2 regions of the Nitrogeniibacter aestuarii genome follow, and region 2 is predicted to be linked to the other one. Evidence: predicted binding sites of a transcription regulator. Region 2 holds the regulator's gene; the other holds the start of a gene.
What was found. The regulator FNR, encoded in region 2, switches genes on or off when oxygen is low (the NO sensors DNR and NnrR bind a similar motif). The targets are predictions, from matches to a motif close to TTGANCTAGNTCAA.
Positions count from the first base shown of each region.

Region 1: the regulator FNR is predicted to act here: its motif matches at 1,872-1,885, upstream of J0W34_RS14835 (hemerythrin domain-containing protein).

Region 1 is NZ_CP071321.1:3,186,190-3,189,600, forward strand. Features, by position in the region: gene J0W34_RS14830 (D-amino acid dehydrogenase) at 46-1,317, shown strand; gene J0W34_RS14835 (hemerythrin domain-containing protein) at 1,308-1,790, opposite strand; gene J0W34_RS14840 (glycosyltransferase) at 1,960-3,159, shown strand; gene J0W34_RS14845 (ClpXP protease specificity-enhancing factor) at 3,191-3,411, opposite strand, start outside.
Region 2 is NZ_CP071321.1:1,429,419-1,432,829, forward strand. Features, by position in the region: gene J0W34_RS06595 (NnrS family protein) at 1-860, shown strand, start outside; gene J0W34_RS06600 (SirB2 family protein) at 871-1,242, shown strand; gene J0W34_RS06605 (hemerythrin domain-containing protein) at 1,263-1,802, shown strand; gene fnr (fumarate/nitrate reduction transcriptional regulator Fnr) at 1,846-2,589, opposite strand; gene hemN (oxygen-independent coproporphyrinogen III oxidase) at 2,718-3,411, shown strand, end outside.

The DNA of each region.
Region 1 (3,411 bases), 1.8 Mb from region 2:
TATGATCTTGGCTCCGTTTCCAGCCCCCTGATCTGACGCTCATCCATGCACGTGCTTGTGCTCGGCGCCGGCCTTGCCGGCGTCACCTCCGCCTGGTATCTGAAAAAAGCCGGTCTCGACGTCACCGTGGTGGACCGCCAGAGCGCGCCGGCCATGGAAACGAGCTTCGCCAATGGCGGCCAGATTTCAGTCAGCCATCCGGAGCCCTGGGCCAATCCTGGCGCACCTCTGACGGTCTTGCGCTGGCTGGGACGCGATGACGCGCCACTCAGATTCCGCCCGCGTGCCGATTGGCACCAGTGGCGATGGGCCGCCAGCTTTCTGCGTGAGTGTCTCCCCTGGCGCACGCACGCGAACACCCGCGCCATTGCCGAGCTCGCGCGCTACAGCCGCCAACGCCTGACTGAATTACGTGCCGAGACCGGGTTGCAGTACACCCATTCCGAGCGCGGCATCCTGCATGTGTTCTTCAATGCGCGAGAGGCCGGGCTGATTCCGGAGCGCGTCCGGACACTCGCGGCACATCACATCGGAGCGCAAGCCTGCGATGCCAACCGGTGCATCGAGATTGAACCGGCGCTTGCCCACATGAAGACGCCGCCACTGGGCGGCATCTACGCACCTGACGATGAGTCGGGCGACGCGCACGACTTCATCAACGCGCTCACCACGCGCCTCAGACAAGATGGGGTGCGTTTCATCTTCGACACGCGCATTGACGGGCTCGACCATACTGGCGGGCTGATCGACGGCGTGCGGGTCACCCATCAGGACGGTCGGAAGGCGCGCCTTGAGGCCAACAGCTACGTCCTGTGCCTGGGCAGCTACAGTCCGCTGCTGGTCGCGCCCCTGGGGGAGCGGCTGCCCATCTACCCGGTCAAGGGATATTCCATCAGCGTGCCTGTTGCTGACGCCTCACGCGCGCCCACCGTCAGCCTTACCGACGAGGCACGCCGGATCGTGTGCTCCCGGCTGGGTGACACCTTGCGTGTGGCCGGAACCGCCGAGCTCAATGGTTATGATCTCGATCTGGACGACAAGCGCGTCGCCTCACTCAAGGCCTGGGTCGCACGCAGCTTTCCGGGCGCGACCGATCTGGAACACGCGACGCCGTGGTGCGGTCTTCGGCCGACAACGCCCAGCAACATGCCGCTGATCGGCAAGAGCGGCCTGCTCAACCTCTACTACAACACAGGCCATGGCACCCTCGGGTGGACCATGGCCTGTGGTTCGTCCGCTGCACTGGCGGACCTGATGTCAGGACAGCGGCCGGAACCCGATTTCCCGTTTCTCGGCCGTCGCTTCGATCAGGACTGAGCTTCCGCCTCGGCGGGCGCAACGGCATCAGCCGTCGAGCAACTCACACCAGAGAGCAATTCGGGTTTGCCGATCGTGTTGGTGTCGGTATCGAAGCCGATGGTCTCGAGGTGGAACGCGAGCGCCGCATCCATCCCGGTGGCGTGATTCTCGAACCACGGCGGCAACTCCTCGACCAGACGGCGACCCAACGCCAGGTCACCCAGTTCCACCCGCTTGCGGATGTCAGTCATCACAGCCAGCACACGGTCGTGCTCCGCCTTGTGGCATCCGGGAAAGTTCACCGCTGCCATCCACTCGTTCTCCTGATCGAAGTGCGCAACGCAATGCGCCATGAAGTCGTCAAGGCGAGCAAGGAAGCTGGCCTCGTCAGCCGCTGCCAGGGCGTTGTAGGTGGCAATGAACTCCTGATGCGTGGCATCCATCGGCGCCAGGCCCAGTTCAAGATTCTCGTTCCATTCCATCGGATTCATAGCGGACTCCCAAACCACTCAAGCGACACCATCGTCGTCTTATTCGAGGCCGAAGGATAAGCGAAAGCCGCATGCTTTGGCGTGATTCAGGTCAATTGCCCGACGGGCGCTGCAAACAAACGGTCATGCACACCGGATAGATTGTCGGCATTACACCCGGAGATCGCCCATGAACGTGTTGATGCTGTCTGATGTCTTCTTCCCCCGAATCAACGGCGTCAGCACCTCGATCGACACCTTTCGTCGCAGCCTGCCCGAATTCGGCGTTGATTCGACCCTCATCGCACCGGCCTACCCGGCCAGCTGGCAGGACGACGAACGCACCCTGCGCATTCCCTCGCGCTATCTGCCGCTCGATCCGGAAGACCGCATCATGCAGCGGGGCCAGATCCGCAAGTTGCTGCCCCAACTGCGCGCGCTGGCCCCGGACGTCGTGCACATCCAGACCCCGTTCGTGGCCCACTACGCCGGGCTGGAGCTTGCTCAAGCGCTGGGGGTCCCCTGCGTTGCGACCTATCACACCTTCTTCGAAGAATACCTCTACCACTACGTGCCCTTCGCGCCCCGCGCCTGGATGAAAGCCGCGGCCCGCCGATTTTCGCGTACCCAGTGCAACGATCTGGATGCGATCATCGTGCCGTCCACGGCGATGCGAAATGCCCTGGAGCACTATGGTGTGACCAAGCCCATGCACATCCTCCCCACCGGCATCCCGTGCAGCGGTTTTCATGGCGGTGACGGGGCGTACTTTCGCGAGCGCTACGGCATCCCGATGGAACGCAAGGTCCTGCTGTTTGTGGGCCGGGTGGCGCACGAGAAAAACATCGGCCTGCTCATCGACATGATGAACACCTTGCGCCAACGCCATCCGGACACCGTCCTGGTGGTCACCGGAGAGGGGCCGGCCCTGTCCAGCCTGCGCGAGCGCTGCCGACGTCTGGGGCTGGAGGAATACGTCCGCTTCCTGGGGTATCTGGACCGCAGCCAGGCCCTGCATGATTGCTACCGGGCAGCGGACCTGTTCGTTTTCGCCTCGCGAACGGAAACGCAAGGCTTGGTGCTGCTCGAATCGATGGCACTTGGCACGCCCGTGGTCGCGGTGGCCGAAATGGGCACCCGGGACATTCTCGGCCCCGAGAAAGGCTGCCGGATCGCCCCATGCGATCCGGCTGGTTTCGCCGAGATCGTTGACGGCGTGCTGAATGACCCCGCCCTGCGCACCCGGCTGGCGCAGGAGGCCCACGACTACGCGCGCACCTGGTCAGCACAAGCCATGGCCGCGCGCATGGCAAAGATCTACCAGGAACTGGCTGGCGTCGATGCCGGCAAAGGCCCCGTGGCCCAGCGAACACTTCGCCCCGCAGCATGAAGAAAGCCCCGCTGGGCGGGGCTTTCTTCAGTTACTTGACAACCTTGAGGTGGTTTCGACCGCCACCCGTGGGTGGGGGCGAATCTTCCGGCGGGTGGTCCGGCGCCGACACGTCGACCAGCTCGATTTCCTCTTCGACGACCTCGTCATCCGCATCCATCCCGGATGCCTCCTCGGCCTCGACCTCAAATGCCATCCCGTGGCCATTTTCGCGCGCATAGATCGCGATCACGTTGCCCACGGGCACCCGAA
Region 2 (3,411 bases):
GTGTGGGGGGGCTGCTCGTGGTTGCGTGTGGGTGGGCTGGCGTGTGCGTGCGTTTGCTGCCGATTGCACTTCTCCCCGGACGCGGGCGCCTGCATGCCATGCCCGCGTGGCTGGCGCTCTTTGCCGGCTGGGTGGGCTGGGTCTTGCTGATTGGAATGGCGCTAGATGGAGATGGTCGTTGGGCTCTGTGGGCCATCGACATCGGATTGTTTGCGTTCCTGCTGCCGATCTTTCTGTGCGTGTGTCACCGCATGGTGCCTTTCTTCTCGAACTCGGTACTGCCCGATTACCAGATGGTTCGCCCGGCCTGGGCGCTGTGGGTGCTGCTGGCCGGTGCCGTCCTCCACGGTCTGCTGAACCGGATGGATCTGGCGGCGTGGCGCTGGCTTGTTGATCTGCCGATGGCGGTGCTCGGGCTATGGCTGAGCTCGCAGTGGCGTCTGTTCGACAGCTTTAAGGTGAAGCTGCTGGCCATGCTGCATGTGGGCTTTGCCTGGTTCTGGATCGGCATGGCCTTGTTCGGGCTTCAGTCCCTGCTGCCGTGGTTCGGCATCAGTGCCCTGGGCCTGGCACCGGTGCACGCGCTGGTCATCGGCATGTTTTCGGTACTGGTCATCGGCATGGTCTCGCGGGTCACTTTGGGGCACTCGGGCGCGCCACTGGCTGCCGACGGGCTCACCTGGTATCTGTGCTGGGCGCTGCAGCTGGTGGTCGTTGTCCGCATTCTGGCCGAGTTGATGCCGGGGCGTTCCCTGTGGCTGGTGGCGGCCTCGACCGGGTGGCTGTGCGTGTTTGTGCTGTGGACTTTGCGGTATCTTCCAAGCTTTGTCCGTCCGCGCGTGGATGGAAAAGCCGGATAGGAAACTAACGATGTACATGGCCTTGAAACACCTGCACATGACATGCGTCGCATTGAGCCTGCTGGGCTTTGTGGTCCGTGGGTTCTGGATGATGACGGAGGCGCCGCAGCTCAAGGCGAAGCTCAGTCGCGTATTGCCGCACGTGGTCGATACGGTACTGCTGGGGAGTGCGATCGCGCTCGTGAGTTACTACGACGCGGTGCCCGACTGGGTGTGGGCGAAGGTGGTCGGCTTGCTCATCTACATCGTCCTCGGTACCGTAGCACTGAAGCGTGGGAAAACGCGCCAGGTACGGATCGCTGCATTCGTGCTGGCCTTGATCACGTTTGGCTGGATCGTGTCGGTGGCGCTCAGCAAGTCATCCGCCGGCTTCTTCGCTTGAGTTTCGGAGTCTAAAAGAGCATGACCGAATCGCTCATTCCTGTGGCGCCGGCCTTGGACGAACCGCTTGAAATCCTGTCCGCCTGCCACGGGCGGGTGAGGGCGAATCTTCAGACGCTGGACCGGCTCATTCGCTGGCTGCCCGATCACGGCGCTGACAAGGATGCGCAGCAGGCGGCAATCAATGTCATGCGCTACTTCAACCTCGGTGCGATGAACCATCACCAGGATGAAGAAGAGGATTTGTTCCCGGTGCTGCTCGAACGCTGCCCGGCGAATGTCCGCCAGCGCATCCGGCGCCTGGTTGCCTGGATCAAGGACGACCATCGCGCGCTGGAAGCCACCTGGGCGCAACTGCGTGAGCAGCTTGTGATGGTGGCGTCGGGTGACAGTGATCAGCTCGACGCAGACGTGGTGGCAAATTTTTCGGCGCAGTACCTCAATCACCTCGATCGGGAAGACAACGAGCTGTTTCCGCTGGCAGCCAATATTCTGACCGACGCGGACATCCGTCAGATGAGCGAGCGGATGCGGGCACGGCGAACCGGTAGCCATCAATGAAAACGGGCGCCAGAGGCGCCCGTTTTCATTGATTGAGGCTCAATCAGGCACTCGACTGATTGTTGAGCAGGGCCTTGAGGCCATCGATATCCAGGATCTTGATGTGTTTTTGCTGCACCGAAATCAGCCCCTGATCCTGGAAACGGGAGAAGGCCCGAGATACGGTCTCCAGCTTCAGACCGAGGTAGGAGCCGATTTCGTCGCGCGTCATGCGCAGGTGGAATTCGGCTGCGGAGAAACCGCGTGCAGTGAAGCGCTGTGACAGGTTGATCAGGAACGCTGCCAGGCGCTCCTCGGCACGCATGGACCCGAGCAGCATCATGACGCTGTGATCGCGCACGATCTCGCGGCTCATCACCTTGTGAAACTGGTGTTGAAGTGACTCGACCTCCCGTGACAGCTCTTCGAGCTTGTCGAAAGGAATGATGCACACTTCACTGTCTTCGAGCGCCTGCGCATCGCAGGTATGGTTCTCGGTGCTGATGCCATCCAGACCCAGAATCTCGCCGGACATCTGGAAGCCGGTGACCTGATCCCGCCCGTCCTCGAAGAGCACGTTGGTCTTGAAAGACCCGGAACGCACAGCGTAAATGGCCTCGAAATGATCGCCGGCGCGGTAGAGGTGCTGGTGACGCTTCACCTTTCGACGGCTGCCGATGAGTTCATCAAGCTGCTCGATCTCGCCGTTCTCGAGTCCAAACGGCAGGCATAACTCCTGCAGATTGCACTGGGAACAGGCGGTTTTCAGGTCCGCTGCCGTGACCTTGATGATGGCGCCGCGTTGCATTCAGCTCTCTCTCCGTCTTACTTCCAGTTGCTTGTTCCGGGGCTGTCCGGCAAGCCCCGTTGATCCACGTCAACTCAGTTGGGGCGGGTTTTTGAGATGGTAGGCTCCAATCGAGGAAGCCGCAAATCATGGACAACCAGAAAGAACTTGTATTCGACCCGAACCTGATCCGCAAATTCGACGTCAATGGCCCACGCTACACGTCGTACCCGACAGCGGACCGCTTCGTCGAAGCCTTCAATGCCGACGCGCTAACCGATTGGCTTGGACAGCGCGCGGGCGGGGGGTTGAGCCGACCCTTGTCATTGTACTTCCACATTCCGTTCTGCAACACCATTTGCTACTACTGTGCCTGCAACAAGATCATCACCAAGGACCACAGTCGTTCCGCCAAGTATCTGAAATACCTGGCGAAAGAAGTGGCCATGCAAGCGGCTGCCCTTAATGGAAGCCGGGAGGTGATCCAGCTCCATCTGGGCGGTGGTACGCCCACTTTCCTGTCGCATGACGAAATGCGCGAGCTCATGACCATCGTGCGACAGCATTTCACGCTGTTGCCCGACGGCGAATATTCGATCGAGGTGGACCCGCGCAAGGTCGACTACGCCACCGTGGCGATGCTCGCAGAAGCAGGTTTCAATCGTATGAGCATCGGCGTGCAGGATTTCAACATCGATGTTCAGCGAGCGGTCAATCGGGTACAGAGCTTCGACGAGACCAAGCTCGTGCTTGATGCCGCGCGCGAAACGGGTTTTCAGTCGATCAGCATGGACCTGATCTACGGCTTGCCCAAACAGAATGTGATCAGCTTCAATCGCACAC